DNA from 4 places in the Kosakonia sacchari SP1 genome. Region 3 is predicted to be linked to each of the others. Evidence: predicted binding sites of a transcription regulator. Region 3 holds the regulator's gene; each other region holds the start of a gene.

What was found. Region 3 encodes CRP, which controls carbon source genes, mostly activating them, when cyclic AMP is high. Its sites were predicted from a motif close to ATGTGANNNNNNTCACAT; they were not measured.
Positions count from the first base shown of each region.
Region 1: the regulator CRP is predicted to act here: its motif matches at 2,935-2,952, upstream of C813_RS38555 (ABC-F family ATPase).
Region 2: the regulator CRP is predicted to act here: its motif matches at 3,947-3,964, upstream of uxuA (mannonate dehydratase).
Region 4: the regulator CRP is predicted to act here: its motif matches at 3,745-3,762, upstream of udp (uridine phosphorylase).

Region 1 is NZ_CP007215.2:3,286,468-3,293,681, reverse strand. It holds gene C813_RS38570 (PTS sugar transporter subunit IIC) at 1-1,062, shown strand, start outside; gene C813_RS38565 (GntR family transcriptional regulator) at 1,078-1,794, shown strand; gene ldtB (L,D-transpeptidase) at 1,840-2,760, opposite strand; gene C813_RS38555 (ABC-F family ATPase) at 2,969-4,561, shown strand; gene C813_RS38550 (glycoside hydrolase family 31 protein) at 4,990-7,214, opposite strand, start outside.
Region 2 is NZ_CP007215.2:851,907-859,120, reverse strand. It holds gene C813_RS27070 (CGNR zinc finger domain-containing protein) at 1-442, opposite strand, end outside; gene C813_RS27065 (alpha/beta fold hydrolase) at 582-1,463, shown strand; gene C813_RS27060 (class I SAM-dependent methyltransferase) at 1,504-2,265, opposite strand; gene C813_RS27055 (helix-turn-helix transcriptional regulator) at 2,375-3,154, shown strand; gene ymcF (cold shock small protein YmcF) at 3,242-3,433, opposite strand; gene cspE (transcription antiterminator/RNA stability regulator CspE) at 3,443-3,655, opposite strand; gene uxuA (mannonate dehydratase) at 4,039-5,106, shown strand; gene C813_RS27040 (gluconate:H+ symporter) at 5,174-6,508, shown strand; gene C813_RS27035 (MFS transporter) at 6,694-7,214, shown strand, end outside.
Region 3 is NZ_CP007215.2:387,799-395,012, forward strand. It holds gene C813_RS24740 (putative adenosine monophosphate-protein transferase Fic) at 1-425, shown strand, start outside; gene pabA (aminodeoxychorismate synthase component 2) at 457-1,020, shown strand; gene argD (bifunctional acetylornithine/succinyldiaminopimelate transaminase) at 1,108-2,328, shown strand; gene C813_RS24755 (YccS/YhfK family putative transporter) at 2,318-4,396, opposite strand; gene crp (cAMP-activated global transcriptional regulator CRP) at 4,443-5,075, opposite strand; gene C813_RS24765 (OsmC family protein) at 5,380-5,784, shown strand; gene C813_RS24770 (phosphoribulokinase) at 5,827-6,696, opposite strand; gene C813_RS24775 (YheU family protein) at 6,751-6,969, opposite strand; gene C813_RS24780 (hydrolase) at 6,966-7,214, opposite strand, start outside.
Region 4 is NZ_CP007215.2:4,665,528-4,672,741, reverse strand. It holds gene metR (HTH-type transcriptional regulator MetR) at 1-264, opposite strand, end outside; gene metE (5-methyltetrahydropteroyltriglutamate--homocysteine S-methyltransferase) at 514-2,775, shown strand; gene C813_RS45025 (dienelactone hydrolase family protein) at 2,820-3,626, opposite strand; gene udp (uridine phosphorylase) at 3,886-4,647, shown strand; gene rmuC (DNA recombination protein RmuC) at 4,783-6,240, shown strand; gene ubiE (bifunctional demethylmenaquinone methyltransferase/2-methoxy-6-polyprenyl-1,4-benzoquinol methylase UbiE) at 6,307-7,062, shown strand; gene ubiJ (ubiquinone biosynthesis protein UbiJ) at 7,074-7,214, shown strand, end outside.

The sequences.
Region 1 (7,214 bases), 2.0 Mb from region 3:
TTATTAATTGCGCCAATGACCGCCTGGTCGCTGGCGCGCAATAAGAACTTTGACAACCCGGTGTCGGCGGTGGTCATTGCGCTCTCCAGCTTTATTATCATGATGCCGATGCAACTGGATGTGGTGCCCGTTGGCGGGAAAGCGACGGTGAGCGTGACGCAGATGCTGGCGTTTACCAACATTGGCACGACAGGGATTTTCGCCGGGGTGATCATTGGCTTGCTCTCCACGGAGCTGTTTATCCGCGTTGCCAGCGTGAAGAGATTCGCTATTTCGCTCGGGGAAAATGTGCCCTCGGCGGTGGGGCAATCTTTCTCCTCGCTGATCCCGGCGATCATTACGTTATCGCTGTTCGCCATTGTCGCGGCGCTGTTGGCGAACCTGTTGCATACGGATTTGATCCACCTCATCACCACACTTATCCAGCAGCCGCTGCGGCAGATTAATACCAGTTTACCGGGCACACTGTTTATCTACAGTTTTGGTAACTTTCTGTTTACGCTCGGGATTCACCAGACGGTGGTTAACGGCGTGATCCTCGAACCACTGCTGTTGATTAACACCAACGAGAACATGTTGGCGTTTGCTAACGGGCAGCCCATTCCGCATATCATCAACAGTATTTTTGTGCCCACGTTCGGCATGATTGGCGGCACCGGCAGCACTCTCTCGTTGCTTATCGCCATCTTTATCTTCGCGAAGCAGCAGTCGGCGAAGCAGGTGGCGCGGCTCGCCATCTCGCCTGGCTTATTCAATATTAATGAACCGGTGATTTTTGGTCTGCCCATCGTCTTTAACCTGCCGCTGATGATCCCGTTTGTGCTGCTTCCGGCGCTGGGTATCTGGTTTGCCTGGCTTTGTACCTCGCTCGGTTGGATTTCGCGCTGTGTGGTGATGATCCCGTGGACAACGCCGCCGATTTTAAGCGCCTGGCTGGCCACCGCAGGCGACTGGCGGGCGGTGGTGGTTCAGTTGATAATCATCATCTTTGGTGTATTCTTCTACCTGCCTTTCCTCAAAATAGCCGAGAGAGTGGCCTTAAGAAACAACGGGATAGACTAAAAATGAAGGAAGGCTATGGCGGCAAAATACATCACTATCGCGCGGGAAATTAAGCGGCGCATTCTTAGCCAGCAGTACGCCGCCAGCGCGCCCCTGCCGGATCAGTTCGCGCTCGCGGCAGAGTTTGCCACCAGCCGGATGACCATTCAGCAGGCGATGCGCCAGCTGATTGTTGAAGGGCTGGTTTATACCCGTCAGGGCCAGGGCACGTTTATCCGTAAGAATTTCCTGCAACTGTCGCGCTGGGATCTGCCGGGCAGCGACTATTTCGGTGCGACCAAGACCTGGGAAAATGTCGGCGAAGTCACCAGTAAAATCATCCGCTTTGAGTTGCGTTTCCCCACGGAAAAGGAACAGGCCTCGCTGCTGGTGGGGCCGGATGACCCGGTGTATGACTTTATTCGCCTGCGGTTGCTGGAAGGTGAACCGATGTCGCTGGAATTTACGTTGATGCCGGTGAATCTGGTGCCGGGATTAAACCGCGGGCATCTGGAAAGCTCGGTGTTTCGCTACGTGCAAGACGATCTGGCGCTGAAGATCATGGGCTCATACCGCATTGTGCGCGCGTTAAAACCCTGGGCGGAAGATAAGCAGTATCTGAACTGTGAAGAGACCGACCCGGTGCTGGAAGTGGAGCAGGTAATTTATCTGGAAGATGGCACACCGCTGGAGTATGCCCATTGTCATTATCGCTACGATCACGGCGGCATTATTGTGGTGAATCACGGATAAAAAAAGCGGAGCCATTGCTCCGCTTTTCTATGCTATCAACCGTAATCAGTTCAGACGAACCGGCATACCGGAACGGTTCTGAATCGCCTGATCAACCACGTTTGAATCAACATCAGACTGGTTAGTCACGGCCTGCACCGCTTTGGTCAGCGCAATCGGCACAATCTCACCACCAGTGAACTGCGCTTCCGTGGTGGACAGCGGGTTGTGAACTTCGATGTAACGGCTGCCATCCGGCTCGGTGGTCGCTTTTACCGGCTCATCAATAAACTGTACGCGCGTACCGACCGGCACGTTTTCGAACAGGAATTTGATGTCGTCGTTACGCAGACGCACACAGCCGTGGCTCACGCGCAGGCCGATACCGAAGTTAGCGTTGGTGCCGTGAATGGCGTACAGGCGGCCGATATAGAGCGCGTACAGACCCATCGGGTTATCCGGGCCTGCCGGCACAACCGGCGGCAGCGGTTGACCCATTGCCGCGTATTCCGCGTGCATTTTCGCCGTCGGCGTCCATGTCGGACCCGCTTTTTTACGTTCTACTTTGGTGGTCCAGGCAATCGGGGTGTCTTTACCCAACTGGCCGATACCGATTGGCAGCACGATCACCGTGTTGGTGCCTTTCGGATAGTAGTAGAGGCGCATTTCCGCACTGTTGATCACGATCCCTTCGTGAACCGTATCCGGCAGGATCAGCTGCTGTGGAACGTTCATCACAGTGCCGCCTTTCGGCAGGTAGGCATCAATGCCCGGGTTTGCTTCCAGCATGTTGGACAGACCCATTTGGTATTCAGCCGCAAAATATTCCAGCGGCTGGTTATTGCCTTCCGGAATAGTGACGACCTGGTTCTGACCGATCAAACGACTGCCATCAGTCGGCAGCGGATATGTAACAGCAGACGCGCTTTTGCAAAATCCCACGACAGCAAACGCCGCCGCTAAAAGGGTTGTTAATTTCATGTTCATCTTATGCAAGACTTATTGCCACACAGGCCGTTGGGTTGAGAATGCAGGAAGCGCATTATATGTGCATTCCACCGTCCAGGGAATTCAGATGTGTACGAAATCACACTTTTTTCCCTTTGCTTGCAGTTTAGTGGGCTGACGTCAGGCAGGAATCTAATTCGGAATTGTGGCATAATAGGGTGTTTGTCACATATTTCAGGATACCTCTGTGTTAGTCACCAGCAACGTCACCATGCAATTCGGCAGCAAGCCGCTGTTCGAAAATATCTCCGTCAAATTTGGCGGCGGCAACCGTTACGGCCTGATCGGGGCTAACGGGAGTGGTAAATCCACCTTTATGAAAATCCTCGGCGGCGATTTAGAGCCGACGTTGGGTAACGTCTCTCTCGATCCGAATGAGCGTATCGGTAAGTTGCGCCAGGATCAGTTCGCCTTTGAAGAGTTCAGCGTGCTCGACACGGTGATCATGGGCCATGCAGAACTGTGGGAAGTGAAACAGGAACGAGACCGTATTTATGGCCTCGCGGAAATGAGCGAAGAGGACGGCTACAAAGTGGCCGACCTCGAAGTGCAGTACGGCGAAATGGACGGTTACTCGGCGGAAGCGCGCGCGGGCGAACTGCTGCTCGGCGTCGGCATTCCGGTTGAGCAGCACTACGGCCCAATGAGCGAAATCGCCCCCGGCTGGAAACTGCGTGTGTTACTGGCGCAGGCGCTATTTGCCAATCCGGACATTCTGCTGCTCGATGAACCAACCAACAACCTGGACATCGACACCATCCGCTGGCTGGAGCAGGTGCTGAACGAACGTGACAGCACCATGATCATCATTTCGCACGACCGCCACTTCCTTAACATGGTCTGTACGCACATGGCGGATCTCGACTACGGCGAGCTGCGCGTTTATCCGGGCAACTACGATGAATACATGACGGCGGCGACCCAGGCGCGCGAACGTCTGCTGGCGGATAACGCCAAGAAAAAAGCGCAGATCGCCGATCTGCAATCGTTCGTCAGCCGTTTTAGCGCGAACGCCTCCAAATCTCGCCAGGCGACGTCACGCGCGCGCCAAATTGACAAAATCAAGCTGGAAGAAGTTAAGGCTTCCAGTCGTCAGAACCCGTTTATCCGCTTCGAACAGGACAAGAAATTGTTCCGCAACGCGCTGGAAGTGGAAGCCCTTACTAAAGGTTTTGATGAAGGCCCGTTGTTTAAAAACTTCAACATGCTGCTGGAAGTGGGCGAGAAGATCGCCATTCTGGGTGCGAACGGCGTGGGTAAATCCACCATGCTGAAAACGCTGGTGGGCGAGCTTGAGCCTGATAACGGCACGGTGAAATGGTCTGAAAACGCCCAGATCGGTTACTACGCGCAGGATCACGCCGAAGATTTTGATAACGATCTGACCGTCTTCGACTGGATGAGCCAGTGGAAACAGGAAGGTGATGACGAACAAGCGGTGCGCAGCATCCTCGGTCGCCTGCTGTTCAGCCAGGACGATATCAAGAAACCGGCGAAAGTGCTGTCCGGTGGTGAAAAAGGCCGCATGCTGTTCGGCAAGCTGATGATGCAAAAACCGAACATCCTCGTTATGGACGAACCGACCAACCACCTGGATATGGAATCCATCGAATCGCTGAACATGGCACTGGAGATGTACCAGGGCACGCTGATCTTCGTTTCCCACGACCGTGAATTTGTCAGCTCGCTGGCAACCCGCGTGATTGAGATTACGCCGCAGCGCGTCATCGACTTCAGCGGGAACTATGAAGATTATCTGCGTAGTCAGGGTATCGAATAAATTTACCGTCGTCTTTCACGCGACAGGTGCGTTGGCTGCACCCTCATCCCCCAGTCACTTACTTGTGTAAGCTCCCGGGGATACTCAGGTTTGCCGCCTTCCTGTAGTGCGAAATACTTAGGTAAATCATTTACCGTCCTCCCCCACGTCACAGGTGTGTTGGCTGCACCTTCGTCCCCCGGTCACTTACTTGTGTAAGCTCCCGGGGCAACTCAGGTTTACCGCCTTCCTGTCGCGCGAAATACTTAGGTAAATGCTTTACCGTCCTCCCCCACGTCACAGGTGTGTTGGCTGCACCTTCGTCCCCCGGTCACTTACTTGTGTAAGCTCCCGGGGCTACTCTGGTTTGCCGCCTTCCTGTTGCGCGAAATGGCCCGGTAAATAAGTGAAGCAAGCCCGGTAAGCACATGGCTACCGGGCTTTTCACATTAAGCAAAGGTCCACTCGCTGGCCGCAACGCCATTAATTAACAGCTGGCGTTTTTCACCTGTAGGCAGCGTCACTTTCAGCGCCTGCCAGGCCGGGCGATAGTCGCCGCGTGTTTGTACCTGCAAATCAATGGTGCTGCCCGTGCAGACCATTTCCCACTCCAGCCACAGCGCGTTGCCCTCTTTATAACCCCAGGATTCACCATCGTCCTCAAACAGCAAGCCACCTGAACGCCCGGTGCCTTTTATCGGGAAGAGTTGCAGCTCACGCGTGGTGTCCGCGTTGGTATCCACATGCCTGATGCGATCGCTGAGCGGCAGACCGGCACCGGCGCGCACCAGCAGCGGCAGCGTTTCCAGTGGCGCATCCAGCGTCACCCACTGGCCAGGCGCATACCAGCAACCGGTGTAAAAATCGTACCAGCCGGTGTCGTTGGCAGGCAGCCAGACGCGGCGCTCGCGCTGGCCGGGTTCGACGACACTTGCCACCAGAAGGTCGCGGCCAAGCAGGAAGTCGTCGCACTCTTCAAACGTCTGCTCGTCATGTTCGTGATCGAGGAAGGTCGGACGCAGCATCGGTTCGTCGTCAACATGCGCCTGCCACAGCAGCGTATAGAGATAGGGCAGCAGGCGGTAGCGCAGCTCAATCGCACTGCGGATCGACGGTGTGATCGCCGGGTACATCCACGGCTCATTCACCGTGTGATCGTCGTTCCACGAATGGATGGTGAAACGCGGATGCATCACCCCGTTTTGCACCCAACGCACAAACAGCTCCGCATCCGGCTTATCGCCGGAAAAACCACCGACATCGTGACCGACGTTATACAGGCCAGACAAACTCATGCCTACGCCCATGCGGATGTTGTAGCGCAACGTCTGCCAGTTGGTGCGGTTATCGCCGCTCCAGGTCTGCACATAACGCTGCATCCCGGCGCAGCCGGAACGGGAAATCAGGTACGGGCGCTTGTGCGGAGCAAATCGCTGCTGCGCTTCCATCGAGGCACGCATCATGAGCAACGGCATCACCGGGCGAATATGCTTGATGGCTATTTCCTGGCCAAAACCGTGGCAGCGCGCTTCGCCGTCCCAGACTTCAAATTCGTTGTTATCGTTCCAGGTCGAATCGATCCCCATCTCCAGCAACTGGGTGGACACGCCTTCCTGCCACCAGGTGACAGTCTGCGGGTTGGTAAAGTCGAGGTGTGAGCCTTCGTCATCCCAGAAACTGGAACGTTCCGGCGCATCGGTTTCGGAATCGCGAATAAACAGACCACGCTCCGCCACTTCGCTATAACGCGGATGATCCTGCAACAAACAGGGTTTGATATTTGCCGCCAGTTTCAGGCCCGCATCGTGAAACGCCTGGCTCATCACTTTCGGCTGCGGCACTTTGTCGTAGTTCCAGTTAAAGACGTAGCGCTTGCCGTTAATGGAGGTGTAGCCGGATGAGAGCTGGAACGAATCGCACGGAATGGCGTGTTCTTCGCACAGACGAATAAAATTCATCAGCTGGTTTTGCGCATCCGGCGCATCGGTGTAATGCATGGTGGAGCCGCTATAACCGAGGCTCCACTTCGGGCCGAACAGCGTTTTCCCGGTGAGGCGTACAAACGCTTTGGTGACATCCAGCGCACGCGCGCCGGTAAAAATGTAGTAATCAATATCGCCCGCTTCCGCCTGCCAGCGGCGATAGGCGGTGTGATAGTTATCGATCTCGTTACCCAGATCCAGCCAGCAACTGCTGAGGTTGTCATAAAACAGCCCGTAGCTGATATCGTCGCGGCGGGTGAGGGTAAACGGAATATGCTTGTACAGCGGGTCGGTGCTGGCAGCGCTATAGCCCATCGCATCAAGGTTGCGCATCTCATAGCGTTGACCATTGCGTTGCAGGTTGCCCGCTTTTTCGCCGAGGCCGTAGAAACGCTCCTCTTTTTTACGACTGAGATAGTGCGCCACGCCGTCGCCATGGGCGTTAACCAGATATGCGCTGGTCGGGCGATCGCTCGCCAGCCATTGCCACTCACCTGCGTCGTTGCGGTAGTGCCACTCCAGCCACAGCGGCTGATGCACGGTAACGCGCAGTTTTGCGCTCTCAATGGTTACTGTCTCGTGCTGTTGCGCTAACGACCATTGCGGCAGGCTAAAACCCGACAGATCGTCACGCGAGCGACCTTCCCACGGCACATCATCTTTCGGCGCGATGCTCCAGGTTCTGTCCAGCG
Region 2 (7,214 bases), 460 kb from region 3:
TATAGTCAAACTGCCCGTTTGCCAGTAATGCTGCTGCCTGTTCTGCGACCGGTGCCAGCGCTTGCTGCGGTGTATCAAGGCGATAAACGCGCTGCGTTTGCAGTGCGCCTTGCTCATCAACCACGAGGCGTAAGTGGCTTTGCGCCTGCACCAGCCAGCCGTTCAGCGCATCCAGCGACAGTTCCCGCCCGTGTTTTCTCGCTTCGACAAGCTGGCGAATCAACGCACGCAACCTGCGCGCTTCAGCCAGCAGCTCTCCCGGCTTTGCCATCGCATTCACCAGTAACCCGACATGCTGTAGCCACTGGCGCACATCGTCATCGGATTGCCAAAAGTCATGCGGCGATTTTTCCGCCATCGCCAGCGTGTTAATAAAATCCAGCGCCTGATCTTCGGCAATAAACCACGGGCCTTCCGCGCCGGGTAACGTGGCTGCTGTCATCGTTATTCTCCCCTGTTATTCATTCACCCGCGCATTGTAACCCATAAAATACATTTTACATAGTTACACTCTTTCGCCATACTCAGCCTAGATGTAACCCTAAAAATTAACTTTTAACGGTTTCAAAAGAGGTGACGATATGACTGCCAATACGCATTTCCCGGTTCGCTATCAGTATGCAGACGCCGATGGCGTGAAGGTGTTTTACCGTGAAGCGGGTAACCCGGAAAACCCGGTATTGCTGCTGCTGCACGGTTTTCCCAGCTCTTCGCATCAGTTTCGCGAACTGATCCCGCTGCTGGCAGATAAGTTTCACCTTATCGCCCCGGATCTGCCCGGCTTCGGCTTTACCGAAGTCCCCGCTGAACGCGATTACAGCTATAGCTTTGACGGGCTGGCAAACACGCTGATTGCCTTTGTCGATGCGCTGAATCTGCACCGTTTTGCGATGTATGTTTTTGATTACGGCGCACCGACCGGATTGCGACTGGCACTGCATTACCCGCAGCGGGTAAGCGGGTTTATTTCGCAAAATGGCAATGCGTATCTGGAGGGTTTAGGCGACGCATGGGCGCCGGTTCAGGCTTACTGGCAGGCGCCGACCGCGGAAAATCGGCAGGTCGTTCACGATGCGATCCTCAATCTGGAAGGGACAAAATGGCAGTACCTGCACGGCGTACGCGATCCTGAAACTGTCGCACCGGAAGGTTATCAACTAGATACATTACTGATGGAGCGTCCCGGAAATAAAGCGATCCAGTTGGATCTGTTTCTCGATTACGCCAATAACCTGAAGCGCTACCCGGAGTTCCAGGCCTTTTTCCGCACCCACCAGCCACCCGCGCTGATTATCTGGGGCGAGCACGATCCGTTTTTTATCCCACCAGGCGCGCACGCTTATAAACGCGATAACCCAAATGCGGTGGTCGAGTTGCTTGATACCGGGCATTTCGCGCTGGAAACCCATGTCGGCTATATTGCCCAACGCATTCGTGACGTGATCGGTAACGCGATTGGCTAAGAAACCGGTGCGCCCCGCGTGGTGGGCGCACCGATTTTTCTTACGCGCGCGTCTGAAACATCAGCGTGTCGGACGTAAACGAACCATCGTCGCCGATCAGAAAGTGTGCTTTTACCTCATCCGAGGTTTGGTTTTGCAGGTAGCGGATCGCCGCGCGCAATACCTCCGGCGTGTTCATGCGTTCCACCCAGGGCTGATATTCCAGCCCCAGCCGATCAGAAACCATCTTCTCAACCAGCATGCCGCTTTGCTGCGTCATTTGCAGCCACTCGGCCGGGGAGTAGTTGCGTACGTGGGACGGATCGCGCAGCACTTCAATGGTTTGCAGCCAGATATCCAGCACAGGGCGGCCGGGCGAGGCGATATCCATCAGGATAAATTTCCCGCCGGGTTTCAGCACACGTTTTACTTCGCGCAGCGCGAGTGCGACATCATGCCAGTGATGTGCCGAGTAGCGGCTGATCACCACGTCAAATATACTGTCGGCAAAGGGCAGCTTTTCCGCAGCGCCGTGTGCAGTAGTGATGTTGTGTAACTGACGATCGCTCGCCGCCTGGCGCACGACTGCCAGCATTTTTTCCGACAAGTCATACGCCGTCACCTCGCGCACCACGCCTGCGGCGGCAAAACTGGCGTGCCCGGCACCGCAGCCTAAATCCAGCAGCGAGGCATCCGCATCAGTATGCAGCCACTCGACCAGACGCACTAAATCTGCGCCTTGCGCATGCACCTGGCTTGTCAGGTACGCCTCGGCCTGGTCGCCAAACTGCTTTTTTGTTAACTCATGATGATTAACCGCCATTCTCTTTTTCCTTTTTTAGCACGACAAAAAGTTGCTCTTTGGCGACTATACGACCGCGTTTATAGGGGTACAATATGTGTACTTATACTGGTATTAATGAGTACCACCCATGGAAAGTACTTTATTTGCCGGGCCGAAAACCCTTGGCGCTTTTTTGCGATCGCAGCGGGAAAACACCGCGCCTGCGGATATTGGCTTGCCGGCGCAAGGGCGGCGGCGCACGCGCGGATTGCGGCGGGAAGAAGTGGCGCAACTTAGCGGTATCAGTACCACCTGGTATACATGGATTGAACAGGGACGGGATATTGTCGTTTCGCCGCAAACCCTGTCGAATATCGCCAGCGTGTTAAAAATGAACGCCGCAGAGCGCAAATATTTGTTTCATCTGGCATTGCAAAACGATCCGCAGGAAGAGCACGTCATCACTGTCGAACCTGCTGTGCTGGCCACGGTGAATCAGATGGCCTGCCCCTGCTATTTGCTGGATTTGACGTGGAATATGCTGGCGTGGAATAAACCCACTGAGGCACTGTTCAGCGGCTGGCTGGATAACGACGCCCAACCGAATATGATGAGTTTTATGTTTCGCCACCCGCTGGCGCAAACGCTGGTTGCCAACTGGGAAACGCGCGCCAGCCGGATTGTCGCCGAGTTGCGCGCGGACGCGATGCACTACCCGCACGACCAGGGGCTGAACCAGTTTGTGCAGAGCCTGAGTAATGATAGCGAACTGTTTCGCGCGTTCTGGTCGCGCCAGCAAGTGGTGGTGCGTGAGGGCGGCGAGCGCGTTTTTCATCATCCGCAACAAGGCGAGTTGCACTACCGACAGATGACCTGGCAGTTAACCAGCAACCGTTCGATCAAAATGATTATGTTAATGGACGAGTAATGCGGATGCGGGTTGTGTATATCGCGGAAACAAATGGAGTTTATGGCTAAAAATAAAAAAACAGGTCAGAAAACTGACCTGTTTTTATTATTTACGGAATTCCAGTGGTGCCTGGCTGCTGGCCTGAACCAATGCGGCGATATTATCAAATGTGGTCATTGCTGATTTGCAAAAAATACATTTGGCACCTGCCGGATTTTTCTCAGTCATATCAAAACTGGAAATTCGGTATTGCGACCCGTGGCAGCACGGGCAGCGAAAATGAATATGATTAATAATTCTAAATCCTTAGCGCGGAACCACGTTGGCCGCAGCCGGACCTTTCGGGCCGTTCTCAATAGTAAACTCAACCTCTTGATTTTCTTCAAGAGTACGGAATGCATTGCTCTGGATAGCGGAAAAATGTACGAATACATCTTTGCTGCCGTCTTTCGGAGTAATGAAACCGAAGCCTTTCTCAGCGTTGAACCATTTAACGATACCGTTCATTTTAGTAGACATGCTTGTTACCTTCTTTTTGTTCGCCGAATGCGGCAGTAATGGTCTGAGACATTATTTTTATCAGAGTGTAAAGCGAAGACCCAAAAAGAAGTAGCAAGGAGGTACTTAGAGATGAGAAAGACTTTAGTGAACTGCTGGAGATAATGATTTATCAAACCGACGACGCATTAACGCATGGTTGCTTTGACAGCGCAAGCACTATTTTAAAAATATTTGTCAGTAAAACGTTATCAGCAGATTAACGCGCTGATCTGTTTGCTTCTCAAGGTTTCGCCCCCGGCAAAGGGGTTTGTGTGAAGTGGATCGCACAAATGCGCTTACCATCCGGTTATTATCAATACTAGTATGGTAGTTAAGCAAAACGTTTAGAGGCGGTAATGAGCATGCAAATGACAATGCGCTGGTTTGGTCCAGTTGAAGACAAAATCCCGCTGGAGCACATCCGGCAAGTTCCCGGCGTCGAAGGTGTCGTTGGCGCGCTTTATGATGTTCCGGTTGGCGACATATGGCCAAAAGAGAAAATCCTCGCGCTTGCCGAGCAGGTACATCAGGCAGGTTTAAAGATGGAAGTCATTGAAAGCGTTAACATTCATGATGACATCAAAATTGGCCTGCCCAGCCGCGAGCAGTTAATTGCCAACTACCAGCAAACTATTCGCAACCTGGCGGAAGTCGGCGTGAAGGTGATTTGCTATAACTTCATGCCGGTTTTCGACTGGATGAAAACCGACATGAACTACGTTCTGCCAGACGGTTCACTCACCATGGCGTTCGAGAAAAAAGGCATCGATAAAACTCTCGATGAAGTCGTAAAAGAGGTGCTGGAGAATTCCAACGGTTTCGCCCTGCCCGGCTGGGAGCCAGAACGTCTGGCAAAAGTGCAGGAATTGTTTGCCAAATATAAAGATGTCGACGACGCGAAATTGCGCGCAAACCTGGTGTATTTCCTTGAACGTATTATTCCGGTGTGTGAAGAAGTCGGCATTAAAATGGCAATCCACCCGGACGATCCGCCGTATTCTATTTTTGGCCTGCCGCGTATTGTAAAAAACCGCGACGATCTCGACTGGATTTGTAATGCAGTGGATTCAGAGGCCAATGGCATTACTTTATGCACCGGCTCCATTGCTGAAGATCCGGATAATAATGTCTACCAAATCCTCGCAGAATTTACCCGCCGTAAACGTATTCACTTTGCTCACGTAAGAAATATTAAACTCATTAAAGATAAAGATTTTTATGAGTCTGCACATTTATCCCGCTACGGCTCGCTGGATATGTTTCAGATAATGAAATCCCTCTACGATAACGGCTTTGATGGTTATATTCGCCCCGATCACGGCCGCTTTATCTGGGGCGAAACCGGGCGTCCGGGCTACGGACTTTATGACCGCGCCCTCGGTGTAACCTACTTGCACGGTTTGTGGGAAGCGCTCGAAAAACAATATTAAACAAATGTCATTCAGGCCGGTGGCTCCACCGGCTTTCATTTAAGACAAATCCGCAAGGTAATTCTCTATGTCCCCGCTATTAGCGCTATTTTGGGTGCTGGTTGGTATTGCACTCCTGGTCGTTATGAATCTTAAATATAAATTCCACAATATTTTCGCCTTACTGATCGCAGGGATATTTGTTGCGATCATGGAAGGTATTCCGCTGGATAAAATTGTTACTGTTATTCAGGACGGTCTGGGAAGTATTCTCGGACATCTTGCGTTAATTGTTATATTTGGCGCTATTATCGGTAAATTCATGACAGAATCCGGTGCCAGCCAACGTATTGCAGATAGCGTCATTGAACGCTGCGGTACGCGTTTCCTTTCAGTCGGGTTGATGTTTATCGGCGTTATTTTTGGCATCGCCATGTTTTATGAAGTGGCATTTCTGATTGCAATGCCGCTGGTGCTGAATATCGCCAAAAAAGCCAACATCCCATACATGAAACTGGTCGTGCCGACGGTAGTTGGCGCGACTATGGGGCACAGCCTTTTCCCGCCACAACCTGGCCCGGTGGCGCTTATCAGTGCGTTCAACGCCGACATCGTGCAAGTCTATCTGTACGGCATTTTAGTGATTATCCCGGCGCTGTTTTGCGCGGGCATTCTGCTGCCCAAATACCTGCCGGGCATTAATGCTATTCCGTTGAATTCGCTGCTGAAACCGGTCGAAGAGAAAACCGCGCAGGATCTGCCCCCGTTTAGCATCAGCATTCTGATCCCGCTGATCCCGGCGGTGCTGATGATTATCGCGTCGATTATCAAAGGATTAATGCCTGCAGGCTCGGAGCTGGTAAAAGCCTGCACCTTCTTTGGCAGCGCGGAAATCAGCATGCTGTTAGCCACGCTGGCGGCAATCTGGTTTCTTGGCATCAAGCGTGGGATGTCAGCGGAAGGCGTCACCCACTGTGCCAGTGACGCGATAGCGAAAATCGCCAATGTGCTGTTTGTTATCAGCGCCGGCGGCATCCTGAAACAGGTGATCGTGGTTTCCGGCGTGGGCAACCATATCGTGGACATTATGAGTCACGTCCCGCTGTCGCCGTTCATTGTGGCGTGGATAATCACGGCGATAATCCGCATTCTCACCGGACAAGGCGCCGTCGCTGCCATTACCTCGGCGGGTATCGTTGCGCCGATGGTTAGCGCGTTTCACCTCAACCCGGCACTGATGTGCCTGGCCGTTGCCTGCGGCAGCAACACCATTACGCTGATGTACGACGGTGGTTTCCTGCTGTTTAAAGAGACGTTCGGCATTTCAATGAAAGACACTTTCAAAACCTGGGGGCTGCTGGAATTAATTAACTCTGTGGTCGGCTTAGGTATGGTTCTGCTACTCAGCCTGTTTATCGCTTAGCTGATGAAGATCAACGGATACATGGATGTGCCCGCCCACTTCTCTTTCGCGAAAAGGGATGCTACGTTTACAGGTCTCTGCAATTCATCAGGCTCGCCAATGTAACGACATTTTCTTTGTGAACACACCCTTGCATCGTGCGCTTATGCCGCACGCGGTTTTCTGTTTACGTGAGAATGTCGACAATGAACACATTATTGATGGTTCTGGTGCGCGCCCTGCGCCAGCACCGATGGCTGTGCTTGTTTGGTAGTGCCTATCTTTTTTCTTCTATCGGCAATGGGTTAACGCAAACCCTGATCCTTGGTCAATTGTTACGCTGGCATGCCTCGCCGGCAACGCTCACGTTGAGCTACATGCTGGCCACGCTGCCCGGTTTTTTTGGCAGTTTATTAGGGGAATACGGTTGTCGGCGTGTCTCGCCGCTGCGTTTACTGTTGTTGTGTGAGTTGATTGGCCTCGCCGGGCTGCTGTTCCCCCTCTACGGTTTGTTGGCGCACAGCATTCCCGCGCTGCTTGCTGTGCAATCGATCGAAGCATTTGCCGCTGGCTTATCCTGGCCTGCCATGAGCCTGGTTTTTAAACGAGGTTTAAGCGCAAACGAACTGCCTGCGGCAACCAGCATGGAAACCGTGATTTTCGCCTCTCAGGTGCTGTTGGGCGCAGGTGCCGGTGTTGTCCTTTTTGACCGGGTATCACCGGTGAC
Region 3 (7,214 bases):
GTGCCATTCACCACCATCTTTATCAGGACGTGTTCGACTGGGCCGGGCAGATCCGTGAAGTGGATATTTACGAAGGCGATACCCGGTTTTGCCACTTCGAGTATATCGAGAAAGAGGGCAATGCCTTGATGCAGCAACTGGAAGATGAAGAGTGGCTGTGCGGGCTGGAAAAGACGTCGTTTATTGAGCGGTTGGCGCACTACTACTGTGAAATCAACGTGCTGCACCCGTTTCGCCTTGGCAACGGCATCGCTCAGCGCATCTTCTTTGAACAACTGGCGCTGCATGCGGGTTTTTCGCTCGACTGGCGTGGCATTGATCCTGATGCGTGGCGCGAGGCAAACCAGGCAGGCGCAATGGGCGACTTAGCCCCGCTTTGCGCCATCTTCAGCAAAGTGGTGAGCGAAGCGGTCGAAAGCGAGTAAACTAGCGCGGTTTCCGACACCCGAGGCCGCTATGATCCTGCTTATCGACAATTACGACTCCTTTACCTGGAACCTGTATCAATATTTTTGTGAGCTGGGGGCAAGCGTAGAGGTGCGGCGTAACGATGAGATCGCGCTTGCGGATATTGCCGCGCTGGCACCGGAAAAGATCGTGATTTCGCCCGGCCCCTGCACGCCGGATGAGTCCGGCGTTTCGCTGGCGGTTATTCGCCATTACGCGGGGAAATTGCCGATTCTTGGTGTTTGTCTTGGTCACCAGGCCATTGCGCAGGTTTTTGGCGCGACTATCGTGCGCGCGGCAAAAGTGATGCACGGTAAGACATCGCCTGTTACTCATAACGGTACTGGCGTATTTTGCGGGCTTAATAATCCGTTAACCGTCACCCGGTACCATTCCCTGGTTATCGATCCGCCTACGTTGCCAGCGTGCTTTGAGGTTACCGCCTGGAGCGATAGCGGCGAGATCATGGGCATTCGCCACCGGGAGTGGGATCTGGAAGGGGTGCAATTTCACCCGGAAAGTATCCTGAGCGAGCAGGGACATCAGTTACTGAAAAACTTCCTCGAACGCTGATTTGTGGTTGCCATTAACTGATTTTTTATGCATATTTCGTGATTATATTTTCACAATCAATGCAACGTAAAACTGGATGGGCAAGCCATGGCAACTCAGCAAGACGCGGTAACGCGTGCAAACTTCGATGACGTTATTCTGCCAATTTACGCACCGGCCGAGTTTATCCCGGTAAAGGGTAAAGGCAGCCGAGTGTGGGATCAGCAGGGTAAAGAGTACGTTGATTTTGCAGGTGGGATTGCGGTTACTGCGTTAGGACACTGTCATCCGGCGCTGGTGGAGACGCTGAAAACGCAGGGCGAGACCCTGTGGCACACCAGCAATGTTTTTACCAACGAGCCTGCTCTGCGCCTGGCGCGTAAACTCATCGACGCCACGTTTGCCGAGCGCGTGGTGTTTATGAATTCCGGCACTGAAGCTAACGAAACGGCATTCAAGCTGGCGCGTTTTTATGCATCTACGCGCCACAGCCCATACAAAACAAAAATCATCGCGTTCCATAATGCCTTCCACGGTCGTTCGCTGTTTACCGTAAGCGTGGGCGGCCAGCCGAAGTATTCCGATGGCTTTGGCCCGAAACCGGCGGACATTATCCATGTGCCGTTTAACGATCTGCACGCGGTGAAAGCGGTGATGGACGATCACACTTGCGCGGTAGTGGTAGAGCCTATTCAGGGCGAAGGCGGTGTTACTGCCGCCACGCCGGATTTCCTGAAAGGTTTGCGCGAGCTGTGCGATCAGCACAACGCACTGCTGGTTTTCGACGAAGTGCAGTGCGGCATGGGCCGCAGCGGAGAGTTGTTTGCTTATATGCACTATGGCGTGACGCCGGATATTCTGACCAGTGCCAAAGCGCTCGGCGGCGGTTTCCCTATCAGCGCGATGCTGACCACGCATGAAATAGCGAGTGTTTTCCACGCCGGTTCACACGGCTCCACCTACGGCGGCAACCCGCTGGCCTGCGCCGTCGCCGGAACCGCATTCGACATTATCAACACGACAGAAGTGCTCAGCGGCGTGAATGAAAAACGTCAGCTGTTCGTTAAGCATTTGCAGCAAATCGGCGAGAAATTTGACCTGTTTAGCGATATTCGCGGCATGGGGCTGCTGATTGGTGCTGAGCTGAATCCGCAATATATAGGCCGCGCGCGCGATTTCCTCTACGCCGCTGCCGATGCGGGCGTTATGGTGCTGAATGCTGGCCCGGACGTCATGCGTTTTGTGCCTTCGCTGATTATTGACGCGCAGGATATCGAAGAAGGGATGAAGCGCTTCGCGGATGCAGTGGCGAAAGTGGTCAACGGTTAAGGCGGCGGTTAAGCCAGATGCCGTGATGCGGGCGCTGACGCCATGCTACCGACGAAATGGTATGCATGGTGTTCAGGTGCCCAATAATCCGCTGTAAATGCTGCTCCAGTGTGCTCATTGGCCCATGCGTTAATGTTTCCGGGGCTTCGAGAATATTCACATCTCCGGATCCTCCCGGCCCGTCATACTCCAGCCGCTGCTGGCAGCGCTGCAGGGCAATTTCGCAGGATTGCAAATAACGTTGCGCCAGTTCCGGCGTCAACATCGTATGTTCGCGCGCCAGCGTCGTCATCGCATTGATATGCTCAACAATAAACTGGCTGTGCGTTACCCACAGTTTCATATCTTCCAGATAACGCGTATTGAATCCCGGTTCCTGCATCGCCTGGTTTAGCGAGTTGAACAGGGCGTTATGCGCCTGGTTCACGCGCATTCGCTGCCAGGCAAGCGGTGTGGGCTGCGGGTTATCGCTTAAGATCAGGCGAATCGCTTCCTGATCTGTTTCCAGCGCATCGTGCGCATTCTGTCGCAGTAAGCCACTTTGCCACTGCGGCCACAGCCAGACCATGCCGCCGAAGGCAATCAGGCAACCAATCAACGTATCTATAAGGCGGGCGACAATAAACTCCTCACCATTTAGTGTCAGCAGCTGCAAGGTGTAGACGGCGGTAATGGTAAAACCCACCATCGCCCAGCCGTAGTTTTTCCGAATAATGAGATAACTGACCAGCGTAATCATCAGCATCGCCGCCAGCGTAAAACCGAGTGGAACATGAAAATGCAGCGTCGCCCCGGCAATCACCAGCCCGGCAATGGTGCCTGCCGCCCGGTGGACAATGCGAACGCGCGTTGCGCCATAACCGTTTTGCGTGACAAACATCACCGTCATCATGATCCAGTAGGGTTTCGGTAAATGCAGGGCGCTGCCCATCAGGCTGGCGATACTGAGCATGACGCTGATTCGCGCGGCATTCCGCAGCGCCGCAGATTTCAGTGATAAATAGCTTTTCAGCGCCGGGAAAAGGGGCAAGCGCCGCTGCTTTTCCGCCATCAGATCGCGGGCATAGAGCGGGCGCTGAGTGCGCAAGACGCGCGCGATACGGCTAAAATGCCAGGCGCAAAACTGCCCAACCGGGTTATCCGGGTGCTGGCGGGCGATTTTTTCCAGCGCGCCAATCTGCTTATCCATGTTGAAGCGCGTGGGATAGCGGTGATAGAGAATGTCGTCTGCCAGCACGCGCAGACGAGCGGCAACGGTTTGTGCGTTCCAGCGGATCACCTGCTCGGCATGGGTTTGTTCCACCAGTTTTTGCACTTCTTCCGGCTGATGCAAACTCACCGAAATGTGCTCTTGCAGATCCAGCCCTACCTGGAAAACCCGCAGTAGCCGTTTGTAATCGTTGTGTTTATTGGCGGCCAGCATATGCAGTTGTTGATAGCACTGGCTTATCATATCCACCGCTTTTTGCTGGCGGGCAAGCAAAGGCGGCAGGGCTTTTTCCGGGTCGGCATGCTGCGTCAGCAAGCTGTATTTCGCCTCGCAGTAGTCTGCCAGTTGCCGGTAGAGCAGGCTGAGAGATTCGCGCAGCGGTTGCTCTCGCCACATCCAGAACCAGAACCAGTTGAACAGCCCGTACCACAACGTGCCCAGCGCATAGATAAGCAGCGGCTCCCATACCGGCATGTTACCGGCAAGGCTGAGCGTAAAGATGGCGGCAATGAGCGAAGCCGGGAGCAGACGGCCGTGCAGTGCGCTGATTTCGGCGGTTACGCCTAAAACCAGCGTCAGCCCGGTGAGGATCAGCGGCAATGGAAGATCTTTCGCCAGCAGTAATTGCACCGCCAGGCTGCTGCCGGCAAACAGGGTTCCGCCAATGATCAGGCGTTTGAAAAAACGTTTATGTGGCGTATCAAGCCCGGCAATGTTGCAGCAGGCGGGAACGAGGGAAAACAGCAGACCTTGTTGTAGATGACCCGAAACCAGACCAATGGCCACAGGTAAACATAACACCAGCGTTTGTCGCAGTGCGTAGTTGATTTCGGGGTGATAAATCAGCCTGCGCCACATGAGGGAAGAAAAACGACGCAGCGCGTAAGCTGCGCCGTTTTACAGATTAACGCGTTCCGTATACGACGATGGTTTTACCGTGGGCGGAGATCAGGTTCTGATCTTCGAGCATTTTGAGAATGCGGCCCACAGTTTCACGGGAACAACCGACGATCTGACCAATTTCCTGGCGAGTAATTTTAATTTGCATGCCGTCCGGATGGGTCATTGCGTCTGGCTGTTTCGCCAGGTTTAACAGCGTTTGCGCGATACGGCCGGTTACGTCCAGGAAGGCGAGGTTACCCACTTTTTCTGAAGTGACCTGCAGGCGGCGCGCCATTTGCGAGGAAAGACGCATCAGGATATCCGGGTTAACCTGGATTAACTGACGGAATTTTTTGTACGAGATTTCAGCCACTTCACAGGCAGTTTTAGCGCGTACCCATGCACTGCGCTCCTGACCCTCTTCGAACAGGCCCAGTTCACCGATAAAATCTCCCTGGTTCAGGTAAGAGAGGATCATCTCTTTACCTTCTTCATCCTTGATCAGCACTGCCACTGAGCCTTTAACGATGTAATACAGCGTTTCCGCTTTTTCACCCTGGTGAATCAGCGTGCTCTTCGACGGGTACTTATGAATGTGGCAATGAGACAAGAACCATTCAAGCGTCGGGTCTGTTTGTGGTTTGCCAAGCACCATGCGCGATTATCCTCTGTTATAAGCTGTCTCAGACACAGGATGAGCCCCTACGTCTGGGGTTGCAATCTAAGCTTCCCGCATCCAGGGAAGCGGACCGTCAGCGTCATCTGCGGTCTCTAAAGTATGATGTCATGCATACATGCGTAACATCCATTTATCTCTGTAGCATCCAGAGTGTTTTAGCATAGCTTTTACCGCCTGTCTCCTGGTGTCTCGCTTCAGCATGACGCAGGTCGCCTTCCGTTGCGAGTTTTGTTATGTACGCGTAATCTGTAAAGAAAATTGCCACTCCGGAGTGAAGAAAATGCAGGCACGTGTGAAATGGGTTGAAGGGTTAACGTTCCTTGGCGAGTCCGCATCGGGCCACCAAATCCTGATGGACGGTAACTCCGGCGACAAAGCGCCAAGCCCGATGGAAATGGTGCTGATGGCGGCGGGCGGATGCAGCGCCATTGATGTGGTTTCTATTTTGCAAAAAGGGCGTCATGACGTGACCGACTGCGAAGTGAAGCTGACTTCAGAGCGTCGCGAAGAAGCGCCGCGCCTGTTTACCCACATCAATTTGCACTTTATCGTCAGCGGTAAAGATCTGAAGGATGCGGCGGTTTCCCGCGCGGTGGATTTATCCGCGGAGAAGTATTGCTCCGTGGCCTTGATGCTCGAAAAAGCGGTGAAGATCACCCACTCTTACGAAGTTATCGAAGCCTGATGCGAAAAGCCCGGCGGCACGTGGCTGACCGGGCTTTCTGCATTATTTGATCTTTTTGCCTTCCATCAGCCGTTGCACCAGCGGCGTCATAATCAGCTCCATCGCCAGCCCCATTTTTCCGCCAGGTACCACCAGCGTATCCATATGCGAGATAAACGAGCCTTGCAACATCGCCAGTAACCACGGGTAATCAATCCCTTCCAGATTACGGAAGTGGATCACCACAAAACTCTCGTCCAGTGAAGGAATGCCTTTCGCGGCAAACGGATTGGACGTATCCACCGTTGGCACGCGCTGGAAGTTAATGTGCGTACGGGAAAACTGCGGCGTAATAAAATTGATGTAATCCTCCATCGAACGCACGACAGAATCCATTACCGCTTCACGCGAATGCCCGCGCTCGCTGGTATCGCGGACAAGTTTTTGAATCCATTCCAGGTTGACGATCGGCACCACGCCCACCAGCAAATCCACATGACGCGCGACATCGTTTTGCGGCGTCACCACGCCGCCGTGCAGACCTTCATAAAACAGCACATCGGTTGGCTCCGGCAGCGGTTGCCACGGCGTAAACGTGCCCGGCACCTGGTTCCAGGGAACGGCTTCATCGTAGGTATGCAGGTATTTGCGCGCCTGGCCTTTGCCGGTTTGACCATATTCGCTAAACGTCTGTTCCAGAAGGCCAAAATCATTGGCTTCCGGGCCAAAATAGCTGATATGCCGCCCAAGATCGCGGGCCTTACGGATAGCCATATCCATTTCCGGACGGGTATAGCGATGGAAGCTGTCACCTTCCACTTCTGCCGCGTGCATATTGAGCTGGGCGAAGATCTTACGAAAGGCGAGGCTGGTGGTGGTGGTTCCCGCGCCGCTGGAGCCTGTAACGGCGATAACCGGATGTTTGGCGGACATAGCAACTCCCTGAATAAACGATTATTTCAGTATAGCCAGCCGCCATGTACCTGTTCAGTCGTGGAACTGCCCGCGCGGCATTATATTGACCGTCTCGTGCAGTTCCGACCACACCAGTACGGCTTCGCCGCGTTGCAGCTGCCGTTTAACGTCGGCGACCTTTTGCTCAAGTGAACGCTCATGTTCACCATAATCAGTGCCTTCGCGCAAGACAAAGCTCTCAATCAGATTGTCCAACGTCTGCGCATCAATCTCTTGCCAGGGAATAATCATCGTCTTTCCAGGTAAGCGGATAACCAGTCCGGAATGCGTTTTTCCAGCCACATTTCCGGGTGGCGCAAGGTTCCGCCAACAAACCCGACATGGCCGCCGTGTTCCGTCAGTTGGTACTCAATATTCGCCGGTAAATGCCCGGCATCAGGGATAACGTTGTGATCCATAAACGGGTCGTCTTTCGCGTGGATAATCAGCGTCGGTTTACGAATATCCGGCAAAACCGGCATTGCGCTACAGCGGCG
Region 4 (7,214 bases), 620 kb from region 3:
TTGCTGCGGCTCATTGCAGGCCTGCAGCGCGCGGCTAATCTGCGGCAGCACCTGATTCGCCAGTTGCAGCAGAATTTCACCCTGCGGCGTAAAGCGCAGCGGCTGGCTTTTACGCACAAACAGACGGAAGCCAAGGCGCTGTTCCAGATCGCTGAACTGGTGGGAAAGCGCGGACTGCGTTTGATGCAGCGTTGCCGCCGCCGCCGCCAGCGACCCGCTGTTTCGTAACGCCTGTAGCGTTTTCAGGTGTTTAATTTCGATCATGAAAGTCCTTCACTCCGGCATGAACATTTTGCGCTTGAGGAATATACAGTACCTACACAATATGGATGTGTAAACATCTGGACGTCTAAAACTCGTCATATTTCGACTTGCAGGTGCGTTAGCTGCCTCGCTTACCCCAGTCACTTACTGGAGTAAGCTCCTGGGATTCGCTGCGTTGCCGCCTTCCTGCAAGCCGAACTATTTAGAGTTTGACCTTCAGAATCTAAAAAATACAAAGAGGAAGAAGACATGACTGTACTGAATCACACCCTCGGTTTCCCTCGCGTTGGCCTGCGCCGCGAGTTGAAAAAAGCGCAAGAGAGCTACTGGGCGGGTAACGCCACCCGTGAAGCGCTGCTGGCGGTAGGGCGCGAGCTGCGCGCCCGTCACTGGGAGCAGCAAAAAGAGGCCGGTATCGATCTGCTGCCGGTGGGCGATTTCGCCTGGTACGACCATGTTCTGACCACCAGCCTGCTGCTGGGCAATGTGCCGGCTCGTCATCAGAACAACGACGGCTCCGTGGATATCGACACCCTGTTCCGCATTGGCCGTGGTCGTGCGCCCACTGGCGAACCGGCGGCAGCAGCGGAAATGACCAAATGGTTCAACACCAACTACCACTACATGGTGCCGGAGTTCAGCAAAGGCCAGCAGTTCAAACTGACCTGGACGCAACTGCTGGACGAAGTAGACGAAGCGCTGGCGCTCGGCCACAAGGTGAAACCTGTGCTGCTTGGTCCGGTCACTTACCTGTGGTTGGGTAAAGTGAAAGGCGAACAGTTTGACCGCTTAAGCCTGCTGAGCGACATCCTGCCGGTCTACAAACAGGTGCTTGGCGAGCTGGCAAAACGCGGTATCGAGTGGGTACAAATCGACGAACCAGCGCTGGTGCTGGAGCTGCCGCAAGCCTGGCTGAATGCGTTTAAACCGGCTTACGACACGCTTTCCGGCCAGTTGAAGCTGCTGCTGACCACCTATTTTGAAGGCGTGACGCCGAACCTTGATGTGATTACCGCACTGCCGGTTCAGGGGCTGCATGTTGATTTGGTACACGGCAAGGACAACGTGGCCGAGCTGCACTCGCGTCTGCCTGCCGACTGGTTGCTCTCTGCCGGTCTGGTGAATGGCCGTAACGTTTGGCGTGCCGATCTCAGCGAAAAATATGCGCAAATCAACGAAGTGGTCGGTAAACGTCCGCTGTGGGTTGCCTCTTCGTGTTCTTTGCTGCACAGCCCGATCGATCTGAGTGTTGAAACGCGTCTGGATGCGGAAGTGAAAAGCTGGTTCGCCTTTGCACTGCAAAAATGCCATGAACTGGCGCTGCTGCGCGATGCGCTAAACAGTGGTAATACGGAAAAACTGGTGGAATGGAGCGCGCCGATTCAGGCACGTCGCCACTCTACGCGCGTTCACAACACGGCAGTGGCACAGCGTCTGGCGGCGATCACCGCGCAGGATAGCCAGCGTAACAGCCCATACGCCGAGCGCGCGAAAGCCCAGCGCGAGCGCTTTAAGCTGCCCGCCTGGCCGACCACCACCATCGGTTCCTTCCCACAGACCACGGAAATTCGCGGCCTGCGGCTGGATTTCAAAAAAGGCCATCTCGATGCGGGCAACTACCGCACGGGTATCGCCGAACATATCAAACAGGCGATTGCCGAGCAGGAACGTCTGGGTTTAGACGTGCTGGTGCATGGTGAAGCCGAGCGTAATGACATGGTGGAATACTTCGGTGAAAACCTCGATGGTTTCGTCTTTACACAAAACGGCTGGGTGCAGAGCTATGGCTCCCGCTGCGTGAAACCGCCAGTGGTTATCGGCGACGTCAGCCGCCCGGAAGCCATTACCGTGGAGTGGGCGAAGTACGCGCAGTCGCTGACCGATAAACCGGTGAAAGGGATGCTGACCGGCCCGGTGACCATTCTTTGCTGGTCGTTCCCGCGCGAAGATGTGAGCCGCGAAACCATCGCCAAACAAATCGCGCTGGCATTGCGTGATGAAGTGGCGGATCTGGAAGCGGCGGGGATTGGCATTATCCAGATTGATGAACCGGCACTGCGTGAAGGCTTGCCGCTGCGTCGCAGCGACTGGGATGCCTATCTGGCGTGGGGTGTGGAAGCCTTCCGCATTAACGCGGCGGTGGCGAAAGATGACACGCAGATCCATACCCATATGTGTTATTGCGAGTTCAACGACATCATGGATTCCATCGCCGCGCTGGATGCCGATGTGATCACCATTGAAACCTCGCGCTCGGATATGGAACTGCTGGAGTCATTCGAAGAGTTTGAGTACCCGAACGAAATCGGCCCAGGTGTGTACGACATTCACTCGCCGAACGTACCGAGCGTTGAGTGGATTGAAGCGCTGTTGCAGAAAGCGGCACAGCGCATCCCCGCACAACGCTTGTGGGTGAACCCGGACTGCGGCCTAAAAACCCGCGGCTGGCCGGAAACCCGTAGCGCGCTGGCAAACATGGTGAAAGCCGCGCAGAACCTGCGCCAACAGTAAGCTTTACCGCGCCGTCCGGTATGAAACCGGCGGCGCAAAAAAACTTACTTTTTACTGTACTGCGCAAACCATGCCAGCATCCGCTGCCAGCCATCGGCGGCGGATTCCGCGTGATAGCTTGGGCGATAGTCCGCATTAAACGCGTGGCCCGCTTCAGGATAGACGATGATTTCCGCTTTGGCGTTCGCGGCTCTGAGCGCCTGGCGCATGGTTTCCACGCTCTCCAGCGGAATGCCGGTATCCTGTGCGCCATATAAACCGAGCACTGGCGCGGTAAGTTCAGTGGCGATATCCACCGGGTGACGCGGAGAATTGAGCGATTTATCCCCCACCAGCTTGCCATACCAGGCGACGGCGGCTTTCAACTGCGGATTGTGCGCGGCATACAGCCAGGCGATGCGTCCGCCCCAGCAAAAACCGGTCACTAAAAGTTGGTGAGCGTTCCCGCCGTTACGCGCCGCCCAACTGGCGACGTGATCCAAATCAGCAAGCACTTGCGCGTCCGGTACTTTGCTTACCAGGCCGCTCAGCAGGGTTTGAATATCGGCAAAATCATTCGGATCGCCCTGGCGGAAATAGAGCTCCGGCGCGATGGCGAGGTAGCCTTCCAGCGCCAGACGGCGGCACAGATCGCGAATATGCTCATGCACGCCGAAAATTTCCTGTACCACAATGACAATCGGCAAGGGGCCTTCGGCATTTTTCGGTCGGGCGTGAAAAGCGGGCATGTTCTCGCCCTGTGTCGGAATCGATGTTTCGCCCGCGATTAAGGCGTCTTCCGGCGTGTGAACAACGGTTGAAGCAAGGGGTGAAGCCGCAGGTGCAAAGCCTGGTGTGTTGTTGGTTGTCATGGCATTCTCCATACCTTTTTTAGCGCTTCAATAACTATAGACGGGAAGGCCTGCCGCGCGCGCAAATCACCGTGCCGTAGACTATCTTTGCTGCTGAGTTGTGGGATATGACATGTTAATGTGATGTAAGTCACTAATTTATGGAAATGAAATGCAATCAGTTTCATTCATGGTGATATCAGTCACGAAATTATGTCCGTGCCTTCTGTAAAGTATCTTTTTGCCTCTACTGATAAAACCGACCACAGAGGAGTCTGTTATGTCCAAGTCTGATGTTTTTCATCTCGGCCTCACCAAAAACGATTTACAAGGGGCTACGCTGGCCATCGTCCCTGGCGATCCGGAGCGTGTGGAAAAGATCGCCGCGCTGATGGATAAGCCGGTCAAACTGGCCTCCCACCGCGAATTCACCAGCTGGCGTGCAGAGCTGGATGGCAAACCGGTTATCGTGTGTTCCACCGGCATCGGCGGCCCGTCAACCTCTATCGCCGTCGAAGAGCTGGCGCAGCTTGGCATCCGCACTTTCCTGCGCGTGGGCACCACCGGTGCGATTCAGCCGCACATTAATGTTGGCGACGTGCTGATCACCACCGCGTCCGTGCGCCTTGACGGCGCGAGCCTGCACTTTGCGCCGATGGAATACCCGGCAGTGGCGGATTTTGAGTGCACTACTGCGCTGGTTGCGGCAGCGGATGCGATTGGCGCGACGAAACATATCGGCGTTACCGCTTCTTCTGACACCTTCTACCCAGGCCAGGAGCGTTACGACACTTACTCTGGCCGCGTGGTGAGCCGCTTTAAAGGTTCCATGGAAGAGTGGCAGTCGATGGGCGTGATGAACTATGAAATGGAATCCGCCACGCTGCTGACCATGTGCGCAAGCCAGGGGCTGCGTGCAGGCATGGTTGCCGGTGTGATTGTGAACCGCACCCAGCAAGAGATCCCGAATGCGGAAACCATGAAGCAGACCGAAAGCCACGCGGTGAAAATCGTGGTGGAAGCGGCGCGTCGTCTTCTGTAATTCACCTTCCCATTTGCTAAGGCCGACGCGTTCGGCCTTTTCTTTTTGCGAACGGCTTCGCAGGAAAACCCCTTCCAAACTGGACGTTTATACAGCACAATCCTCCGCTATATGCGTTATCACTAAGGGGACGTGGTGGACACTTCAATCATCGTCATGGCAGCCGTTGCGCTGGCGGGTTTACTGGTCGGCTGGCTGGCAGCAAGCTGGCGCGGGGCGCAGCAGCAGGCGGATCTGCTCGCGGAGCAGCGTGATGTCTTTAGCGAACTGAGCGCCGCCCGGCAGCAGATAACCCAAAACGAACACTGGCGCGAAGAGTGCGAGTTGCTCAATAACGAACTGCGTAGCCTGCAACATATCAATAGCTCGCTGGAAGCTGATTTGCGCGAAGTGACGACCCGGCTTGAATCTACGCAATTACATGCCGAAGAGAAACTGCGCCAGATGCACAGCAGCGAGCAGCGCTTGAGCGAGCAGTTCGAAAATCTCGCTAACCGCATCTTTGAGCAGAGCAATCGCCGCGTCGATGAGCAAAACCGGCAAAGTCTGAACGGGCTGTTAACGCCGCTGCGCGAACAGCTTGATGGTTTTCGCCGCCAGGTGCAGGATAGCTTTGGTCAGGAAGCGCGTGAACGGCATACGCTGGCGCATGAAATTCGCAACCTGCAACAGCTCAATGCCCAGATGGCGCAGGAAGCGATAAACCTGACGCGTGCGCTGAAAGGCGATAACAAAACCCAGGGTAATTGGGGCGAAGTGGTGCTGACCCGCGTACTGGAAGCCTCTGGTCTGCGTGAAGGCTATGAATACGAAACCCAGGTCAGTATTGAAAATGACCATCGCGCGCGGATGCAGCCGGATGTGATCGTGCGTCTGCCGCAGGGCAAAGATGTGGTGATCGACGCCAAAATGACGCTGGTCGCCTACGAACGTTACTTCAATGCCGACGACGACTTTACGCGCGAAGGCGCGTTACAAGAACATATCGCCTCGGTACGAAACCATATTCGCCTGCTTGGTCGTAAGGATTATCAGCAACTGCCGGGGCTGCGCAGCCTGGATTATGTCTTGATGTTTATTCCGGTGGAGCCGGCCTTTTTGATTGCGCTGGACAGGCAGCCTGAACTGATCACCGAAGCGCTGAAAAATAACATTATGCTGGTCAGCCCTACCACGCTGCTGGTGGCGCTACGCACCATTGCCAACCTGTGGCGTTATGAACATCAAAGCCGCAATGCGCAGCAGATCGCGGAGCGGGCGAGCCGCCTGTATGACAAAATGCGCCTGTTCGTTGACGACATGTCATCCATTGGTCAGAGCCTGGATAAAGCGCAGGACAATTACCGTCAGGCGATGAAAAAACTGAGTTCCGGGCGCGGCAATTTGCTGGCCCAGACAGAGGCATTTCGCGGGCTCGGTGTTGAAATCAAACGCGAGATTAATCCGGAATTAGCGGCGCAAGCGCAGGATCAGGACGAAGAGTTCCGTTTGCGTTCCGGGCAAAACGATTCCCTCGATTGCTTTGAAGACAATGCATTAGATAGCATGGCCGCGGGCGATGAGCCTGACTCGAAGGCTTCTTCGGGTGGTTGAATCGTAGGGCAATCGCCTCCAATCTGATACACTTCACAAACAATTTCTTGAATAGCAGGCACTAAGATGGCGGAAGATTCAAAAGAGACAACACACTTTGGTTTTCAGACCGTCGCCAAAGAAAACAAAGCCGACATGGTGGCGCACGTCTTCCATTCGGTCGCGTCAAAATATGACGTGATGAACGATCTGATGTCGATGGGCATTCACCGTTTATGGAAGCGCTTTACCATTGATTGCAGCGGCGTGCGTCGTGGGCAGAAAGTTCTCGATCTGGCCGGTGGTACGGGCGATCTGACGGCGAAATTCTCCCGCCTGGTGGGCGAAACCGGCCAGGTTGTACTGGCAGATATTAACGATTCGATGCTGAAAATGGGGCGCGAAAAACTGCGCAACCTCGGCGTGATCGGTAACGTAGAATATGTGCAGGCAAATGCTGAAGCCTTGCCGTTCCCGGACAATACTTTCGACTGCATCACTATCTCGTTTGGTCTGCGTAACGTGACGGAAAAAGAGAAAGCGCTGCGATCCATGTTCCGCGTTTTGAAACCGGGCGGCCGCCTGCTGGTGCTCGAATTTTCCAAGCCAATTATTGAACCGCTGAGCAAAGCTTATGACGCTTACTCTTTCCACGTCCTGCCGCGTATTGGTCAACTGGTAGCAAACGATGCGGAAAGCTATCGCTATCTTGCTGAATCTATCCGTATGCATCCCGATCAGGAGACCCTGAAAGCGATGATGCAGGACGCCGGTTTCGAAAACGTCGATTACTACAACATGACGGCCGGTATCGTTGCTCTGCACCGTGGCTACAAATTCTGACAGGAGTGCGTATGCCTTTTAAGCCGATGGTTGCCGCCGGAATTGAACGTGTATTGAATACGTTTTTATACCGTGAAGGCGCGCTGAAACCCGCGCGCCAGCGTTTGCATGGCAAGGTGTTGCGCGTAGTGCTGCAAGAGTTCTCTTCTCCC